DNA from 4 places in the Streptomyces sp. NPDC017448 genome. Region 1 is predicted to be linked to each of the others. Evidence: riboswitches for the same ligand, from Rfam matches in the RefSeq annotation. Region 1 holds a riboswitch; each other region holds the start of a gene.
What was found. A riboswitch is a leader RNA that binds a small molecule or an ion and turns the genes downstream of it on or off. The one in region 1 is predicted to bind cyclic di-AMP.
Positions count from the first base shown of each region.

Region 2: another riboswitch for cyclic di-AMP. It lies ahead of ACH4K1_RS11085 (transglycosylase family protein); the one in region 1 lies ahead of ACH4K1_RS21745 (C40 family peptidase).
Region 3: another riboswitch for cyclic di-AMP. It lies ahead of ACH4K1_RS18800 (transglycosylase SLT domain-containing protein); the one in region 1 lies ahead of ACH4K1_RS21745 (C40 family peptidase).
Region 4: another riboswitch for cyclic di-AMP. It lies ahead of ACH4K1_RS02555 (NlpC/P60 family protein); the one in region 1 lies ahead of ACH4K1_RS21745 (C40 family peptidase).

Region 1 is NZ_JBIRLM010000013.1:89,489-94,348, reverse strand. It holds gene ACH4K1_RS21755 (ATP-dependent Clp protease proteolytic subunit) at 1-290, shown strand, start outside; gene ACH4K1_RS21750 (hypothetical protein) at 328-633, shown strand; cyclic di-AMP (ydaO/yuaA leader) riboswitch at 1,075-1,241, shown strand; gene ACH4K1_RS21745 (C40 family peptidase) at 1,245-1,715, shown strand; gene ACH4K1_RS21740 (LysE family translocator) at 1,837-2,481, opposite strand; gene ACH4K1_RS21735 (LysR family transcriptional regulator) at 2,555-3,478, shown strand; gene ACH4K1_RS21730 (ATP-binding protein) at 3,482-3,922, opposite strand; gene ACH4K1_RS21725 (helix-turn-helix domain-containing protein) at 4,157-4,860, shown strand, end outside.
Region 2 is NZ_JBIRLM010000005.1:87,807-92,666, forward strand. It holds gene ACH4K1_RS11075 (septum formation initiator family protein) at 1-212, opposite strand, end outside; gene eno (phosphopyruvate hydratase) at 303-1,583, opposite strand; gene ACH4K1_RS11085 (transglycosylase family protein) at 1,904-2,620, opposite strand; cyclic di-AMP (ydaO/yuaA leader) riboswitch at 2,626-2,808, opposite strand; gene ACH4K1_RS11090 (transglycosylase family protein) at 3,098-4,141, opposite strand; gene ACH4K1_RS11095 (cytochrome P450) at 4,321-4,860, opposite strand, start outside.
Region 3 is NZ_JBIRLM010000010.1:181,970-186,829, forward strand. It holds gene ACH4K1_RS18790 (TrkH family potassium uptake protein) at 1-612, opposite strand, end outside; gene ACH4K1_RS18795 (FAD-dependent oxidoreductase) at 1,145-2,536, opposite strand; cyclic di-AMP (ydaO/yuaA leader) riboswitch at 2,988-3,175, shown strand; gene ACH4K1_RS18800 (transglycosylase SLT domain-containing protein) at 3,181-4,014, shown strand; gene ACH4K1_RS18805 (UbiA family prenyltransferase) at 4,294-4,860, opposite strand, start outside.
Region 4 is NZ_JBIRLM010000001.1:556,347-561,206, forward strand. It holds gene ACH4K1_RS02545 (NlpC/P60 family protein) at 1-203, opposite strand, end outside; gene ACH4K1_RS02550 (hypothetical protein) at 444-797, shown strand; gene ACH4K1_RS02555 (NlpC/P60 family protein) at 889-2,085, opposite strand; cyclic di-AMP (ydaO/yuaA leader) riboswitch at 2,084-2,250, opposite strand; gene pcrA (DNA helicase PcrA) at 2,509-4,860, shown strand, end outside.

The DNA of each region.
Region 1 (4,860 bases):
CCGCCGCCCTGCTGGCGGCCGGAGCGCCGGGCCGCCGACATGCGCTGCCCGGTGCGCGGGTAGTCATCCAGCAGCCCGCACTGGAGGAGCCGATGCGGGGCCAGCCGTCCGACCTGGAGATCCACGCGCGCGAACTGATGCGCACCCGCGAGATGTTCGCCGCCATGCTGGTCCGGCACACGGGCCGGACTCCGGAGCGGATCACCGCCGACATCGAGCGCGACACCATCCTCGACGCACAGGCCGCCCTCGCCTACGGGCTGGTCGACCACGTCGTGGAGAACCGCTGACGCCCCCGCCCGCCCCACGCCACGAGGTGAACCGCCGATGGAGCCACCCGCGTTCCCGCCCTTGCCCGCCCTGACCCGCGCCGAGGGCGAGTTCGTCGACTGCTATCTGGCCGTGCTGGACCAGGTGGGGCGGATCAACCCGGCCCACGGCGGCGACACCTACGGCGCACTGCGCGCCGCCCAGGCCCTGGCCTCCGGGGCGGCCGCGCTGCGCGACGCCCTGGCGCTGATGCACGAGCGCGGCGAGTCGCGCCTGCACGCGGCCACGCTGGCCCGGGCCCTGCGCGTCCTGGACGGGGAGCGCCGGGCAGGCCGGGTCGCGATGCCGCCGCCCGCGAACTGACCGGCACCGCAGGCCGGGTTCGGGGTACCCGAGCGGCCGGGGGGCGGTACGGGAGCGGAACCGGCCGCGCGGTACGGAAACGGGGGAAGCGCCTTACGGCAGCGGACCGGTCGGCGCGCCGCACGACACGCCCGATCCGGCACTCCATTTTCCTCGCTCGTTCGGCGTAGACGATCACTCGTGTGAGCGATGGCTCAACTTGCGTTCCGCCCGCGGGCTGTACTCGAAATATGCCCTTTCGCCGCTGGTGCGCGGGTGTGCGCGGGGCCCGTCGGCGGGGGTGAATCCGGCCTGCCCACTCGAATGGATCAGGGGTGAGGAGACTCACAAATCACCGTTTCCGCTCGGAAATCCGGCACGGAGTGCGTCAAGATCCCTGGGACGACAAGCCCCCGCCACCGCGGCGGGGCGGTCCGGGCGGACGCCGAGTCCTGCCGCCGCCCGGATGACTGGTCGACAGAAAGTGGATCGGCAGGAGTGGAGGACCCGAGCACAACGGGCCGACCGGGAGACCGGGAAGCCCTCGGGGTGAAGCCGCGACGCGGCCGGGCAACTTCGCCAGCCCGAACCCGACAGGTCATCCTTCACAGGCGGCTGACGAAGGGTTGCGCATGCCCGCGCAGGTTCATGTCCCGTCTCTGTTCGCCCGGGTCGGCACGGCCTCGGCACTCACCCTGGCCGTGACGTCCACGATGCTGGCGCCCGGCCTGGTGAGCGACGCCGAAGCGGCCACCCACTCGACGAAGGCCCTGAAGGTCGCCGCGTCGAAGAAGGGGTCCCCCTACAAGTACGGCGCGGCCGGTCCCCACCGCTTCGACTGCTCGGGGCTGACGGTCTACTCGTTCAAGAAGGCGGGGAAGAAGCTTCCCCGCACGGCACAGCAGCAGTACAACAAGACCCGCCATATCACGAAGTCGCAGCGCAAACGCGGCGACCTCGTCTTCTTCCATTCGGGGCGCAGCGTCTACCACGTGGGCATCTACGCCGGAGCCGGCAAGATCTGGCACTCCCCCAAATCGGGAGACGTGGTGCGACTGGCGAAAATCTGGTCCAAGAGCGTCTGGTACGGACGGGTCCGCTGACCCACCGGCCGGACGCTCTCTCCTTGCGGGGCCGCACGAGCGCCCCCTCACGGACGTCACGGGCGGCCCCCGCACGGCCGCGGGCCGCCCGGACCGCCCCCTCCTGGGCGGGGACGGCACCTCAGCGCAGCAGCGGGCCGGTCACCAGGACCAGCCCCAGTCCGGTGAGCGCCACTCCGCTGCCGCCCTCGATGGCGCGGGCGGTACGCGGTCGGCGCAGCCATCGGCCCAGCCGGTCCACGAGCAGGGCGACGGCCGGGAACCAGATCAGCGCCAGCACCACCACGACGGCCGCCAGAAGCAGGGTCCGGGGCAGCGGCGGCTGCCCGGGGGGCACGAACTGGGGCAGCAGGCTGAGGAAGAGGACCGGGGCCTTCGGGTTGAGCGCGTTGGTCAGGAACCCCTGGCGCAGCGCGCGTCCGAACCCCCGGGGCGCGGGCCGCCGCGGTCCGTCCTCCACCGCCTCCTGCTCCGCACCGCTCCGCCGGAGCGTCGCGTACAACGCGCTGATCCCGAGGTGGAGCACGTACGCCCCGCCGAGCAGTTGGACGGTGCGGAAGAGGGCCGGCACGGCCACCAGCACGGCGGCGAGCCCCGCGACCGCGAGGGCGGTGTGCACCAGCAGCCCGCCGGCGACGCCGAGCGCGGTGGCCAGGCCGGCGGCGCGGGAGGCCAGGGCATTGCGTACGACCACGGTGAAATCGGCGCCGGGCAGCGCGACCATACCGGCGGCGACCCCCGTGAAGGCGATCAGTTGTGCGTCCATGGGGACCACCTTGGACCTGCGAAGCCTTTAGCGTGTACTTGCAATCTCCTGGGTCTGCCTAAAGGAACGCTTCATGTACGATCCGACGCGCCTCGCCGCGCTCGTGGCGGTCGCGGAGGCCGGATCGATCACCCGGGCCGCCGCCCGCCTGGGCTACACCGCGCCCGCGCTCTCCCAGCAGCTGGCCAAGCTGGAGCGGGAGGCCGGGGCCGCCCTGCTGGTACGCCACCACCGCGGCGCCCGGCTGACGGCCGCGGGCGAACTGCTGGCGGGCCGGGCCCGGCGGGTTCTGGACGAACTGGACCAGGCGCGCCACGAGCTGGCGCGGCTGGCCGGGCTCTCGGGCGGCCGGCTGCGGGTGGGGACGTTCACGACGGCCGGCATCCATCTGCTGCCCCCGGTCCTGAGCGCGTTCCGGCGCGCCCATCCGGAGGTGGAGCTGGCGGTCGCCGACCACGAACCGCCCGGCGGGATCTCCGCGGTGGCCGCGGGCGACGTGGACCTCGCCCTGACCCATGCCTACGAACCCGGGGGCGTCGCCCCTCCCCCGGCGGGTGTGGTCGTCGAGCCCCTGCTGGTCGAGGAGCTGGTGCTGGTCACCTCGGCGGGCCACCGGCTCGCGGAGGGCGCCGGGCGGCTGCCGGTCGCGGAGCTGGCGGGGCGGCCGCTGATCAGCAGCGCGCCCACGCATCCGCCTCGGCGGGGGGTGGAGAACGCGCTCGCCGAGGCCGGGGCGACCCCGGCGGTGGTCTGCGAATCGCCGGGGTACGCCCTGGTGTGCGCGCTGGTCAGCGCGGGGCTCGGGGTGGCGGTGGTGCCGGAGATGGTCGCCTCGATGGCTCCGGCCCCGCTGTCGGTACGGCGGCTGGAGCCCGCGTCGTTCCGCCGGACCATCTCGGTCGTGCACCGGGGCGAGAGGTCGAGTGCCGCGGCGGCCACGCTGCTCGCGCTGCTGCGCAGTGGTTTCGGCCGCGGGGGCACGGCCCCCGCGGGCTGAGCGTCAGCGGGGCGCGCCCTGGAGCGGAACGGCCCAGGGGAGGGCCAGCCAGACCGTCTTGCCGCCCTCGGCGGTCGGGGTCACCCGGAGCCGCCCGCCGCACTCCTTGGCCAGCGACCGGATGATGGCCAGGCCCCGGCCGTTGTCCTGCCGTACGGCGGCGGGCAGGCGCTGGGGCCATCGGGGGTGACTGTCCGTGACGCCGACGTACAGCTCCTCGTCGCGTACGAGGCGCAGGTCCACGGTGAAGGTGGGTGACTGGCCGAAGGTGTGCTGGACCGCGTTGGTGGCCAGCTCCGAGACGATCAGGCGGACGGTGTCGGCGAACTCGGCGTCGTCCGGCAGGCCCCATTCGGTCAAGGTCCTGGCCACATGTCTGCGGGCGGACGAGACCGAGGCCGGATCGCTCGGCAGCGTGACGGTTGCTTCCTGATGGTCTGCCATGGCGACGCCGTCCCTTTCCCGCTCCGGGCGACCGACGGCCGACCGGGATGGTGCTTCGCGTCAGACTGCCATCGATGAAGCTCCCTGTAACGGCGTTCGACCAAGATATGCATATATCTGTCGCTCGAAGCGGTGAATTCGGGACCGGTGCGGTGGTGGCGGGCGGCACACTGGCGTCTCCGCAGGCAGGGTCCGGCGACGGGCCGGCCCTTTCCGACAGAGAAGGAGACCGGCATGCTGCACGGCCCCGCCGTCCGGCGGCGCAAGCTCGGCGAGGAGCTGCGGAGTCTGCGTCACGCCGCCGGGCTGACCAGCCGGGAGGCGGCGCGGCTGCTCGGCTGGCACCAGTCGAAGGTGAGCCGCATCGAGACGGGTGCGAGCGGCGTGACGCCCTTCGACGTATCGCGGCTGCTGGACGCCTACGCCGTGCGCGACACCCGGCTGCGTTCGCTGCTGGAAGTCCTCGCGGGGTCGGCGGGGGGCGGGGGTTCGGGCTGGTGGCACGCCTACCGGGGGCTGATCCCGCCGCAGTACCGCGACTTCATCAGCCTGGAGTCGCAGGCCAGTACGGTCCGGACGCTGGAGACGTCGGTCGTCCCGGGGCTGCTCCAGACCGCCGGGTACGCGCGGGCGGTGACCCGCGCCTCGGTGGGCGGTTTACCGGAGGAGCACCTCGACTCCCTGGTCGAGGTGCGGCTGACCCGGCAGCGGGTGTTGCGTACGAACCCTCCGCTGCGGTTCACCGCGGTGCTGGACGAGGCGGTGCTCCACCGCGAGGTGGGAGGGCCGGAGGTGATGCGGGACCAGGTGCGGCACCTCGCCCGCGTTTCCCGACTCCCGCATATCCACCTGCAGTTGCTGCCGTTCTCGGCCGGGGGGTACATCGGGCTCACCGGGCCTTTCGTCATCTTCTCCTTTCCGAACATTTCTGATCTGGA
Region 2 (4,860 bases), on a different contig from region 1:
TCGTCGCGCTGGGAGACGTACTGCCGCATCGGGTAGGCGAGCGCCACCACCAGGGAGCAGACGACCAGCGCCAGGAACGCGGCCCGGCCGGTGAGCCGGGAGCGGCGGGCCTGGCGGCGGTTCTGCGACCGGTACACGCGGGCGGCGGTCTGCTCGCCCAGCAGCCGCAGCCTGGTAGAGGTGGAGAACCGGTCGCGGTCCTTCCCGGCCATGTCTCCCGCCTCCCCGTCACACACGTCCGTCCCCGCACACGGTACGGGACCGGGTGCGGGGACGGACGGAGGCTACCGTCCTGCGACGGGTCAGCCCTTGAAGCGCGGGAAGGCGGAGCGGCCCGCGTACACCGCGGCGTCGTCGAGGATCTCCTCGATGCGCAGCAGCTGGTTGTACTTGGCGACGCGGTCCGAGCGGGCCGGGGCGCCGGTCTTGATCTGGCCGCAGTTCACGGCGACGGCGAGGTCGGCGATGGTGACGTCCTCGGTCTCGCCGGAGCGGTGCGACATCATGCACTTGAAGCCGTTGCGCTGGGCCAGCTCGACGGCGTCCAGGGTCTCGGTCAGCGAACCGATCTGGTTGACCTTGACGAGCAGGGCGTTGGCGGAGCCCTCCTCGATGCCGCGGGCCAGCCGCTCGGGGTTGGTGACGAAGAGGTCGTCGCCGACGATCTGGACCTGGGAGCCGATGCGGTCGGTGATGACCTTCCAGCCGGCCCAGTCGTCCTCGTACAGCGGGTCCTCGATGGAGACGAGCGGGTACGCGGAGACGAGCTCCTCGTAGTACTCGGTCATCTCGGCGGCCGAGCGGGACTTGCCCTCGAACTCGTAGACGCCGTCCTTGTAGAACTCGGACGCGGCGACGTCGAGCGCGAGCGCGATGTCGCGGCCCGGCACGTAACCGGCCTCCTTGATGGCCTCGACGATGAGGTCCAGGGCGGCGCGGTTGGACTCCAGGTTCGGGGCGAAGCCGCCCTCGTCGCCGAGACCGGTGGAGAGGCCCTTGGTCTTCAGGACCTTCTTCAGCGTGTGGTAGATCTCCGCGCCCCAGCGCAGGGCCTCGGAGAAGGACTCGGCGCCGATCGGCGCGATCATGAACTCCTGGATGTCCACGTTGGAGTCGGCGTGCGAGCCGCCGTTCAGGATGTTCATCATCGGAACGGGCAGCAGGTGGGCGTTCGGGCCGCCGAGGTAGCGGAAGAGCGGCAGGTCCGACGCCTCGGAGGCGGCGTGCGCGACGGCCAGCGAGACGCCGAGGATGGCGTTGGCGCCGAGCGACGCCTTGTTCTCGGTGGCGTCCAGGTCGAACATCGCCTGGTCGATGAGGCGCTGCTCGGTGGCGTCGTACCCGACGAGCTCCGGGCCGATCTGCTCGATGACGGCGAGGACGGCCTTCTCGACGCCCTTGCCCTGGTAGCGGTTGGGGTCGCCGTCGCGAAGCTCGATGGCCTCGAACGCGCCGGTGGAGGCGCCGGACGGAACGGCAGCACGGCCCGTGCTGCCGTCGTCGAGGCCGACCTCGACCTCGACCGTGGGGTTGCCCCGGGAGTCGAGGATTTCCCTGGCTACGACGACGTCGATGGACGGCACGAGGCATCTCCTTCTGGGATCTGACACTGGTTGTGCAGGGTCACTGTGGCCTTGCGACCCGAGCCTATCCGGCTCGGCCCCGTTGACCGGCCGACCGCCCGCCTCCTGGGACGAAAAAGGGGCCGGGAGCGTGCGTATCGGGGCGAAACTCCAGAAATCTACTGAGCGGTAACCACAAGAGGTGAACGCAGCCGGGTGCGCTTCCCGCCTCCCGTCACGAAGAACCCGGCCCGGCGCGCCGGGGGGAGCGCGCCGGGCCGGGAAGCCGTGCGGGGGAGGGGGCCGCCGGACGCCCTCCCCCCGGGGAGGAGAGACGGCGGTTACTTCAGGTGGAGCTGCTGGCCCGGGAAGATCAGGTTCGCGTCCTCGACGATGTCGTCGTTGAGCTGGAAGAGCTTGCTCCAGCCGCCCTTGACGCCCTCCTTCTGAGCGATCTTGCTCAGGGTGTCGCCGGTCTTGACCTTGTACTCGCCGTCGCCCTTGCGGACCTTCTCGCCGGTCGGGGTGGTGACGGTCTTCTTGCTCTCGGCCTGCGGAGCGGCCTTCGGCGCGGCCTGCGGAGCGGAGCGCTGCTCGGAGCGCGTGGTGGGCTGCTCGGCCTCGCGCTCGGGCTGCGCCTGCTGGGACTGGCCGGAGCCGGTGTTGACACCCGGGTCCACGCCGTCGTTGGTCAGGCCGCCCGCACCGGCGCAGGCCCAGGCGCCCGGGCCCTGCATGTCGAGAAGCTTCTCGGCGGTGGCGATCTGCTGGTCCTTGGAGGCCAGGTCGGCGCGGGCGGCGTACTGCGTACCGCCGGCGGCGGCCCAGCTGGACTGGGAGAACTGCAGGCCGCCGTAGTAGCCGTTGCCGGTGTTGATGGACCAGTTGCCGCCGGACTCGCACTGGGCGACGGCGTCCCAGGTCTCGACGGAGGCGGCGGAGGCGCTGGTCGCACCCATCAGCGGGACGGCGACGGCGGCGCCGGTGACGCCCACCAGGGTGGCGATACGGGTGGCCTTGGACGGGCGGCGGTGCTTGCCCTTGCTGTTCAGCAGCATGGAACGAATCTCCTCACCGACGCCTACGAGGTGAGCTGTCGGGTTCGGGCTGATGAGTTGCCCGGCCGTGCGTCCTTGCGCACCGCTTCACCCCTAGCCGGCTCCGTACGGCCCCGTCTTCTCGACGAGGCGTCCGGGCCCGGCGGCTTACCTGGGTCCCCCGCTCCTGCCTACGGCGCTTGCGCGTCTGTTCCCTCCGGCCGCCGGCAGGATTCGGCGTGACGGTCGTCGGGGCCCGCGGTGCGAGCGGCTTAGACCGTAAACACAGCCAACCCCGACATTCAAGGACGGACATAGGGGACAATCAGTCCGAACTCGCCGCCAGGGCCCGCCCGTTTCCGCAGGTCGGGGGCGATCCGCCCGGATCGGCCGGGTGAAATGCGTGAGTTGAAGCAAAGAGACCCATGTCTCACTTACGCAAAAGTGGACATAGGTCTCTGAACTGCCCACATTTTCGGGGCGTTTTCCTGCCGGGGGTCAGTCGGCGGCGGGCTTCTCGGCGCTCTCCGGCGCGGCCGGATCGACGCCCGGTTCGGCCTTCCGGTCCAAGCCCAGGTCCAGGTTCTGGCCGGGCAGGATCAGGTCCGGGTCGGGGCCCAGGACGTCCTTGTTGGTCTCGTACAGGCCCGTCCAGCCACCGGGGAGCTCCTGCGCGTCGGCGATCGACCAGAGGTTGTCGCCGGCCCTCACCGTGTATCCGCCCGGCGCGCCGCCGTTCCTCGCGCCTCCGTTCCTCGCGTCGCCGTCACCGCGCGAGGCGTGCCGGCCGGAACCGCGCGGGCCGTCGCCCTCCCGTTCGGCCTTCTCGGGCGCGGGGGCGCCGCGGTGCTTGCCGCCGCTCCGACGGTCCTCGCCGCTTTCGCCCGCCGGGGCCTCGGTGCCGGCCGAGGGGCCCGCCTCAGGGGCGTCGGAGGCCGGCGGGTCGGTGGGCGTCGCGGAGGGGCCGGGGGCTCCGGTCTCTTCTTCCGCAGCGCCCTTCTCCGGCGTGCCGCCCTTCTCGCCCCCGCCCTTCTCCTCGGTTTCGCCGGATGCGCCGGATTCATCGGCCTTGTCGCCCGTGTCCGCTTCACCGGTCGGCGCGGCCGAGGGGTCGGCGGCGGGATCGGCGGGCGGAGGGGTGCCGGGGTCGACGCCGGGCAGGCTGCCGTCCACCGCGAGGCCGGAGATCACCGCGCAGCTCGGCCACGCCTTGGGGCCCTGGTCGTCCAGGACCTTCTCGGCGATGGAGATCTGCTGGGACCGGCTGGCGAGGTCGGCGCGGGGCGCGAACTCCGTGCCGCCGTACGCCGACCAGGTCGCCTGCGAGAACTGGAGCCCGCCGTAGTGGCCGTTGCCGAGGTCGGCGCTCCACGTTCCGCCGCTCTCGCACTCCGCCACCCGGTCCCAGGTGGCCGAGTCGGCCGCGTGCGCGCCGCTCGCGCCGAGCAGCGGGATGGCGATGGCCGATCCCGTCACCCCCGCGGCGACGACGATGGCGGGTGCCTGGCGAGGTCGGCGGTGTCTGCCGTTCGCGGAGCCCATGGGTATGCCTTCCGTGCGACTGACGAGCGAGGTGCCCGGGCGCCGTACGGCGGGTTCACACGCCCCGCGCCCCGGTGCCCGAGTGACGCGTGGGCATGGTGCGGCCCGCACGTCGAACCGTGAACCTAGCGGGATGCGAACGTATGTCACAAGTCGATGCAGCGCAGATCACGTGAAAGTCACAGAGGTGACAGGCTGTCACTTCTCCCGGTCCGGACACCCGGTTCGAACCCGACCGGAAGAGTCCGCAACCCCCGCATGATGAGCCCGCCGCGCCAGCGCAGATCGGCGGGATCACCGGCGAGTCGCAGGTCGGGGAGGCGCCTCAGGAGCGTGGTGAGCGCGGTCTGCCCCTCCAGCCGGGCCAGCGGCGCGCCCAGGCAGTAGTGGATGCCGTGTCCGTACCCGAGGTGCTGGTTGTCACGCCGCGCGAGGTCCAGGACGTCCGGTTCGTCGAACCGCTCCGGGTCGCGGTCGGCCGCGGCGAGCACCACCAGGACGGGATCCCCGGCGGCGATCTCCTCGCCGCCCAGGGTCAGCGGCTCGGTCGCGTACCGCCAGGTCGCCATCTCCACCGGTCCGTCGTACCGCAGCAGTTCCTCGATGCCGGTGGCCAGCAGGGCGCTCTCCCCCGCCTCCAGGGACGCCTGCAGCCGCGCCCGCTGCTCCGGGTGGCGCAGGAGCGCGTACATCCCGTTCCCGATCAGGTTGACCGTCGT
Region 3 (4,860 bases), on a different contig from region 1:
GCCGGCGATGACCGCCAGCGCGATGGGCAGGCAGATCCACGGGTCGGCGACGAAGCCCATCAGGCTGTCGGAGTACAGGGCGAACCCAGCGTTGTTGAACGCGGAGACGGCATGGAACAGGCCCAGCCACGCGGCACGCGGCCACGGCTCGTCGTAGGCGATCGCGAACCGCAGGGCCAGTGCCAGCGCGGTGACCGCTTCCAGCAGGATGCTGACCTTGACCACACCGGTCACGACCGAGCGGACGTCCCCCAGGCCCAGGGTCTTGGTCTCCGCGGCCGCCGTCATGCGCGCTCTGAGGCCGATGCGGTGGGAGACCAGCAGAACCAGCAAGGAGGCGAAGGTCATGATGCCGAAGCCGCCGACCTGGACGAGCCCGAGGATCACCGCGTGCCCGAAACCGGTCCAGTATCCGGGTGTGTCCACCACGACCAGACCGGTCACGCACACAGCGGAGGTCGATGTGAACAGCGCTTCCAGCACACCGGCGCCTCCCGGTCCGGCCTTGGCCACCGGCAGCATCAGCAGACCGGTCCCGGCCGCGATCGCCATGGCGAAGCCGGCCACGACCGCCTGCGCCGGATGGCGAAGGCGCGGCCACCGCGGCGTCACCACAGCAAGACTCCCGTCCTGCGGGCGGGCACCACGATTGTTCGCACTGGAAGACGATAGACAATCTTGACGCCGCTTTCGACACGAGGACGTGCCGCCCGTGCTCTGCCGTCTCTACGGTGGGGCCATGCGCCCCCGAAGAGTCACTCGTCGACACCCCCGCGCACCAGCCCGTACCAGGCTTCCGGGCGCCCGGGGGAAGGGCCCGGATTTCGACCAGGGCCTGCGGCGCGGTGAGTACAGCCTGTTTCTGGCCGCCGTGCTTCTGATCGCAGCCGGGGCCGCCGGTGACTTGTGGTGGTTGATCAGTATCGGGGTGTGGGCTCTGATCGCCGCCGGCCCCGAGCCTCTACCGGGCCACCCGTGCCCTGCGGAGACTCCTCGTGCTTCGGGCCGCCGCCCGCCCCATCCGGCAACCCGGCATGTCGGCCCCGGACCGACCTGGCCAAGCACTGCCAGGGGGGCGAACTGCCGCCTGCCGGGCTGGAACTCGTGCTCGGCAGGCGGCCCGTCCGATCGGGTGCTGGGTCGATCAGGCGTCGGCGGGACGCTCGGCCGGGGCGAAGGCGCCGGAGGCGTCCAGCATGCCCTCGCGCTCCACGACCTTGATCCGCTCACGGCCCTGGGCCGCACCGAGCGCCTGCTCGTGGGCGTCCAGCCGGTGCCAGCCCTCCCAGGTCGTGTAGCGCACGCCGCGGCTCTCCAGGAACGCCTCGACGGCCTCCGGGGCGGGCGTGGCGGGCTCGGCCAGACGGCCGGCGGCACGGTCCTCCAGGAGGCAGGCGACCGTCTCGTTGGCGTCGCCCTTGGTGTGGCCGATCAGACCGATCGGACCGCGCTTGATCCAGCCGGTGACGTAGACCGAGGTCATGTGCTCGCCCCCGGAGATGACGCGCCCCGCCTCGTGCGGGACGGTGCCGGAGGCCACGTCGAACGGGAGCTTGGGCAGCTCCTCCGAGTAGTAGCCGACGGCCCGGTAGACGCTCTGGACGTCCCAGTCGGTGAACCGGCCGGTGCCCCGGACGTTGCCGGTGCCGTCCAGCTCGGTGCGCTCGGTGCGCAGCGCCACGACCCGGCCGTCCTCGCCGAGGATCTCCACGGGGGACTCGAAGAAGTGCAGGAACAGCTTGTGCGGGCGGTCGCCGGCATCGCGGATCGCCCAGTTCTCCAGGGTCTGCGCGACCATGTTGGCCTGCTTGTTCTCCCGGCGGGTGGCGATGGAGCCCTCGTCGTAATCGATGTCCTCGGGGTTGACGATGACCTCGATGTTGGGGGAGTGGTCCAGCTCCCGCAGCTCCATCGGGCTGAACTTGGCCTGGGCAGGGCCGCGCCGCCCGAACACGTGCACCTCCACCGCCTTGTTCTGCTTGAGGCCCTGGTACACGTTGTCCGGGATCTCGGTGGGCAGCAGCTCGTCCGCCGTCTTGGCCAGAACGCGCGCCACGTCGAGCGCCACGTTGCCGACGCCGAGGACGGCGACCTTCTCCGCGGTGAGGGGCCAGGTGCGCGGCACCTCGGGGTGGCCGTCGTACCAGGAGACGAACTCGGCCGCGCCGTAGGAGCCGTCCAGCTCGATGCCGGGGATGTCGAGCGACCGGTCGGCCTCGGCGCCGGTGGAGAAGATCACCGCGTCGTAGAACGAGCGCAGGTCGTCCAGGTCGATGTCGTTCGGGTAGTCGACGTTGCCGAAGAGACGGATCTGCGGCTTGTCCAGCACCTGGTGCAGGGCCTTGACGATGCCCTTGATGCGCGGGTGGTCGGGGGCCACGCCGTAGCGGATCAGGCCGAAGGGCGCGGGCATCCGCTCGAAGAGGTCGATCGAGACCCCCGGGTCCTGGCAGACCTCGGATTTGAGCAGCGCGTCCGCAGCGTAGATACCGGCGGGGCCGGCTCCGACAATGGCGACGCGGACGGGGCGTGTCATGGGTGGTGATCCTTCGGGGCGGGCGAACGCGGGCAGGTACAGCGTACGGCGGAGGTAAGGGTTGGCTTACTAGTCTCCACCCCACACCGTAAGCGATCGGCTCGCCGACTGTTCGACCCCCCTCGCCTGGAGTGCCCGTTCAGCCCGTTTTGTCGTGACGGTATGGGCGTTTTGGTTTGTTTGTGCTTTCTGGTCTCTAAAGGGCTTATCGAGCCCTGTAGGGCATTTGATGGGTCGCATTCTCGCCATCCATGTGAAGGAGTGGTGAGCGTCACGTCCGTGAGGGCGGACGCAGAAGCGGAACCATCGGTTCCCTTCCGTGCGGGGAAAGTTGACGGCGTGACGGCGCGGCGTGATCTCTGAATTCCGCTATTCGATCATGCGGAGAAAAGGGAATGCGGAATGCGGGACTTGTTCGCCCCGAGGTTTCTCGCCTACGGTCACCGTCAATCCGGATGGAACGCCGAATCCTGCCGCCGTCCGGGAATCCGCAACCCACTCACGTACGGCAGGAGCGGGGGAACCAGGTAAGTCGCCGATCCGTGACCGGAACGGCTCGGGGTGAAGTCGCACGCCTGTGCGGCCAGACATCTCCCGTCTGAACCCGACAGCTCACCTCGTAGGCGCCGGAGAGGAAAACCCCCATGCCCGCACAGGGTAAGCACCGCCGTCCCCAGGTCGTCTCGCTGCGTCGCGGCCTCGCCGCCGTGACCGCCGGTGGAGCCGTTCTCGCCCTCCCGGTGATCGGCGCCACCAGTGCCTTCGCCGCTCCCGCGCCGTCCGCTCCGCAGGCGGCCGTAGCCCCCGCCGCTGTGTCCACCCAGGTGAATTCCGCCGCGCAGGCCGCGTCCTCCCAGCATTCCGTGAAGGCCGGCGAAACCCTTTCCAAGATCGCCCGCGAGCATTCCGTGAGCGGCGGCTGGGAGAAGCTGTACGAAGGCAACCGGAAGATCATCGGTGAGAATCCCGATCTCATTCAGCCGGGAATCAAGCTGACCCTCGGCGGCACGTCCGCCAAGGCTGCGGACGGCACGGCCCCGAAGGATTCCGCCGCCACCCGCGGCGGCTCCGCGGACCGCGCCGACCGCTCCGAGCGCGTCAATGCCGCGCCCGTGGCGAACGCCGCCCCGGCCGCCGCGAAGAAGGCGGCCGCGTACACGAACGACCTCGACGGCTGGATCCGGGAATCGCTCGCGATCATGGCCGAGCAGGGCATCCCCGGCACCTACGAGGGAATCCACCGCAACATCCTGCGCGAGTCCTCGGGCAACCCGGCCGCGATCAACAACTGGGACTCCAACGCGGTCAAGGGCACCCCGTCCAAGGGGCTGCTCCAGGTCATCGACCCGACGTTCCAGGCGTACCACGTCCCCGGCACCTCGACCGACAGCTACGACCCGGTCGCCAACATCACGGCCGCGTGCAACTACGCGGCCGACCGGTACGGCTCGATCGACAACGTCTTCGGCGCCTACTGATCCTTCCGCGCCACCGCCCCGAGGGGCCCCGGACCGATGGAAACCCCCTTCGGTCCGGGGCCCCTCGGGCGTACCGGGAAGACGCCCCCGATCAGCTCGTGACGTACCACGCGATCGGCAGGAGAACCTGTTCCGCTCCGCCGGGAGTGACGGGGGTCGCAGGGGCGACGACGCCCTGAAGGCGGCGGGAGCGAGAGCCCGGGCGTGAAGAGCAAGCCCGGGCCGGCTGCTTCCCGGAGCCGTGCCCTCCCCGGAACCGGTTCTCGGCGGGCGCCCTGTTCAGACCTGGGCCGCGCCCCGGGCCAGCAGCAGCACCACATCCACCGCCGCCACGGCCACCGCCCCGCCCAGCGCGGCCTTGCGCCACCGCCCGCCGAGCCCCGGCCCCGCGATCGCCGTCGCCCCGGCCAGGACGAGCGCCGCCCCGTCCCCGGCGTCCACCGTCCCCGGCGGCCCGAACACCAGCACGGACGTGGCGGCGAGGAGCGGCAGCGGCAGCAGCAGCCGGGTCCTCGCGGCGCCCAGCCGATGGGGGAGGCCCCTGATTCCTGCGGCCCCGTCCGCCGCGATGTCCGGCAGGGTGTCGGCCAGGTGCGCGGCGAACCCGAGCAGGGCCCCCGCCGCCACCGTCCACCACCGGGGCCAGGATTCCCCGGGGAGGGAGAGCGTCACGGTCGCGGGGAGCGCGCCGAACCCGATGACGTACGGCAGCCAGGACAGGACGGTTCCCTTGAGCCACAGGTTGTAGAGCCAGGCGACCGCGACCGCGGCGAGGTGCACCGTGCCCGCGAGGGCGCCGCACGCCAGCGACAGCGGTACGCACAGGACGAGTGCGCTCCCCGCCGC
Region 4 (4,860 bases), on a different contig from region 1:
TCGGCGTCGTGGTAGAGCCGGTCGACCTTCGCCCGGACCTGGGCGGCGGCGGGGGCCGGCTCGGCGGGGGCCGCGCCCGCCGGGGCGACCGAGCCGGCGGTGGCGGCCCCGGCGAGCGCCAGGGTGGCGGCGGTGCGGGCAGCAGAGCCGGTGAGCGGGCGCTGCTTGGGTTTTCGATGGGCTGACCTGCGGTGTGCTGCCACGGGGGCGGCATCCTTCCTCTCGGCTGCCCGCCGTGAAGGGCGGCGGGTCCGGGAAGGACGCTAATCCCGGCGCGAGGAAAAGAAGCGTCATGACAGCTATTGCCCTGATGTGACGTTTCGCCGCGCACAGGTGATCACCGATGTGCCCCTGTGCCGGGCCGGTCGATACCGGAGAGCGTCCCCGGGGAAGGCTTACCTCAATGGAAGGTAAAACCTTGGCCATGGCTAGGCTCCGGAGCTATGGACGTACTCATCAATGTTGTCGTCGCCCTGCACGTCATCGGCATCGCCTCCCTGCTGGGCGGCTTTCTGACCCAGATGAAGGCCGTGGGGGAGGGGGCCGTTCGGTTCGGCCCCGCGATGCTCCACGGTGCGCTGACCATGCTGATCACCGGCATCGCCCTGGTCGGCCTCAACCAGGCCGACGACCAGGCCGTCAACAACGTCAAGATCGGCGTCAAGCTGGCGCTGCTGGTCGTGATCCTGGCCCTGGTCTACGTCAAGCGCGACGAGGAGAAGGTCGACAAGGGCGTGTTCATGGCGGTCGGCGGGCTGACCGTCGCCAACATCTTCATCGCCACGGTCTGGACCTGAGAAGGCCGGGGCGGGCCGGCCGTGTCCGGGCCGCCCCGCCCCGCGTAGGCCGTGCCCGGGCCGCCCCGCCCCGCACCCCGGGGCGGGGCGGCTACGCCGGTCGCACGCTCCCGTAGATCGGCATGGAGTAGATCGACTCCTCGCGCACGTTCGCGCCCGGCTTCGGGGCGTGGATCATCATCCCCTCGCCCCGGTAGATCCCGACGTGGCTGATGTCGTCGTAGAAGAAGACCAGGTCGCCCGGTCGGAGGTCGGCCGTGGCGACCCGCGTGCCGAACTCGACCTGGTCCCAGGTCGTCCGGGGCAGCGCCACCCCCGCCTCCCGCCAGGCCGCCTGCGTCAGCCCCGAGCAGTCGTACGAGGACGGGCCCGTCGCCCCCCACACGTACGGCTTCCCGATCTGGGCGCGGGCGAAGGCCAGCACCTTCTCCGCCTTGGCGGCGTAACCGCTGTCCGTGCCGGAGCCGGAACCCGTGCCCGTCCCGGAACCCGTGCCCGTCCCGCCGCCCGAGCCGTCGCCGGACCCTTTCGCCGCCTCCTCGCGGGCCTTCTCCTCGGCCGCGGCCCGCTCCTTCGCCTCGGCGGCCTGCCGGGCGGCCAGCCGCGCCGCCTTCTCCCTGGCCTCGGCCTCCTTCTCGCGCTCCAGCTCCGCCAGCCGCGCCTTCTCCTCGGCGGTCAGCCGGGACAGCAGGCCGCGCGCCTCGGTGAGCTTGCTCTGCACGTCCTTCTTGCTGGAGGCGAGGGTGGCCTGCGTCTCGGTGAGGGCCTCCAGGCTCTTCACCGCCTCCGCGCGCTTCTTCGCCGCCGACGCCTGCTGCGTACGGAACTCGCTCACGGCCCTCTGCTGCCGCTCCGTCGCCCGGTCCATCAGCCGGCTCTGGTCGAAGTACCCCTGCGGGTCGTCCGCCAGGAAGAACGTCGCCGTGGGCGCGATGCCGCCGCTGCGGTACTGGGCCGCCGCGTAGGAGCCCAGCGCCCGGCGGGCCTCGTTGATCTCCTCGGTCCGCTTCGCCACGTCGGAGAGGAGCGCGTCGACCTTCTTCTGCTGCGTCCCGGAGGCGGCCTTCGCCCGGTTGTACTCCTGGGTCGCGGCCCCCGCCTGCCGGTAGAGGGCGTCGACCTTCTTGCGGACCTCCTCGATCGCGGGCTTCGGCTCCGCGGGCGCGGCCGCGGCGCTCTGCGTGGAGAGCAGCGTCACGGAGGCCAGCGCGGCCGTCGTCAGCCCGACGGCGGGGGTGGTGGAGCGCACCTTCGTACGCGGTTTGCGATGCGATGCCACGACCGGCATCTCCTTCCGTGGACCGCCTACCGGGTTAGCTGTCGGGTTCGGACGGAACGGAAGGCTGTCCTACGGTCCGCGCGCCGGGGCGCGGACCGATTCACCCCGGTTCTGCGTGTGGGTCCCCGGTTCCGAACGGCCGGGGGGCCGGGACGGATTCGGCGGAGGCGACCGTCGGGCGCGGTTCGCCCCAGGGAGGTACGGATCACCTGAGCGAGCACGCTAGCCAAAGCCCCCCGCCGCTGGGAAGGACGGTGAGCGATATGCCCGATACATTTTCGTGACCTTCCCGGAACAGAGGCCCGGCGCCCCCTCCGACCGGGCACTCCCTCACGGAACGTGGGCGTCCGCTCTCCGTGCGTCCGGGCCCGGAGGGCCGCTCGACGGCTTCGGGGGAAGGTTGTCGGTCCGGCGGCCTAGACTCGGGAGGCGATGAGCAGCCTCTTTGACGACAGTTTCCTGACCGGCCTCCAGCCCGCGGAGGACGGCCCCCCGCCGCCCCCCGAGGACCACGCGCCCGAAGAGGTGCCGGAGGGACTTTTCGAGGACGTCCACGACGCGTCCCCGCCGCCCCGGGACGGGTACTACCGGGGCGGCCAGCCCCGCCCGGCGGTCGAGCCCGCCGCGCTGCTCGACGGGCTGAACACCGAGCAGCGCGCCGCCGTCGTGCACGCCGGGTCGCCGCTGCTCATCGTCGCCGGGGCCGGCTCCGGCAAGACCCGGGTGCTCACCCACCGCATCGCCCACCTGCTGGCCGAGCGCGGCACCCACCCCGGGCAGATCCTCGCGATCACCTTCACCAACAAGGCCGCCGGCGAGATGAAGGAGCGCGTCGAGCAGCTCGTCGGCCCGCGCGCCAACGCCATGTGGGTCATGACCTTCCACAGCGCGTGCGTCCGCATCCTGCGCCGCGAGTCGAAGAAGCTCGGCTTCACCTCGTCGTTCTCGATCTACGACGCCGCCGACTCCAAGCGGCTGATGGCCCTGGTCTGCCGCGATCTGGACCTGGACCCCAAGCGCTACCCGCCGAAGTCCTTCACCGCCAAGGTCTCCAACCTCAAGAACGAGCTCATCGACGAGGAGACCTTCGCCGGGCAGGCGGCGGACGGGTTCGAGAAGACCCTCGCCCAGGCGTACGCGCTCTACCAGGCCCGCCTGCGCGAGGCCAACGCCCTGGACTTCGACGACATCATCATGACGACGGTCCACCTGCTCCAGGCGTTCCCGGACGTCGCCGAGCACTACCGCCGCCGCTTCCGCCACGTCCTCGTCGACGAGTACCAGGACACCAACCACGCCCAGTACACGCTGGTACGGGAGCTGGTCGGCCCGGCCGGGGAGAACGACGCCCCCGCCGAGCTGTGCGTGGTCGGCGACGCGGACCAGTCGATCTACGCCTTCCGGGGCGCGACCATCCGCAACATCCTCCAGTTCGAGGAGGACTACCCCGACGCCACGACGATCCTGCTGGAGCAGAACTACCGCTCCACGCAGACGATCCTCTCCGCCGCCAACGCCGTCATCGAGCGCAACGAGAGCCGCCGCCCCAAGAACCTCTGGACCAACGCCGGCTCCGGCGCCCGCATCACCGGCTATGTCGCGGACACCGAGCACGACGAGGCGCAGTTCGTCGCGGACGAGATCGACCGGCTCACCGACGCCGGGGACGCCAAGGCCGGCGATGTCGCGATCTTCTACCGCACCAACGCCCAGTCGCGTGTCTTCGAGGAGATCCTCATCCGCGTCGGCCTGCCCTACAAGGTCGTCGGCGGCGTGCGCTTCTACGAGCGCAAGGAGGTCCGGGACGTCCTGGCCTACCTCCGCGTCCTCGCCAACCCCGAGGACGCCGTCCCGCTCCGCCGCATCCTCAACGTCCCCAAGCGGGGCATCGGCGACCGCGCCGAGGCCATGATCGACGCCTTGTCGATGCGCGAGAAGATCTCCTTCCCGCAGGCCCTGCGCCGGGTGGACGAGGCGTACGGGATGGCCGCCCGCTCGTCCAACGCCGTCAAGCGCTTCAACACGCTGATGGAGGAGCTGCGCACGATCGTCGAGTCCGGCGCCGGACCCGCCGTCGTCCTGGAAGCCGTCCTGGAGCGCACGGGCTACCTGGCCGAGCTCCAGTCCTCCACCGACCCCCAGGACGAGACCCGCATCGAGAACCTTCAGGAACTGGCCGCCGTCGCCCTGGAGTTCGAGCAGGAGCGCGGCGCCGAGGAGGGCACGGGCACCCTCGCGGAGTTCCTGGAGAAGGTCGCCCTCGTGGCGGACTCCGACCAGATCCCCGACGAGGACGAGGACGGCTCCGGCGTCATCACGCTGATGACCCTGCACACGGCGAAGGGCCTGGAGTTCCCGGTCGTCTTCCTCACCGGCCTGGAGGACGGCGTCTTCCCGCACATGCGGGCCCTCGGCCAGACCAAGGAGCTGGAGGAGGAGCGCCGCCTCGCCTACGTCGGCATCACCCGCGCCCGCGAACGGCTCTACCTGACCCGCGCCGCGATGCGCAGCGCCTGGGGCCAGCCCTCGTACAACCCGCCCTCGCGGTTCCTGGAGGAGATCCCGGAACAGCACCTGGACTGGCGGCGCAAGGGCCCGATGGCCGCCCCCGCCGGACCCACCTCCGGCATCACGTCCTCGCTGTCCTCCTCCCGCTCCCGTTCCGGCCCCTCGGGCTTCGCGACCCGGCGCGGCGCGGAGAAGCCCACGGTCACCCTGGCGGTCGGGGACCGGGTCACGCACGACCAGTTCGGCCTGGGCACGGTGACGGCCGTCGAGGGCTAC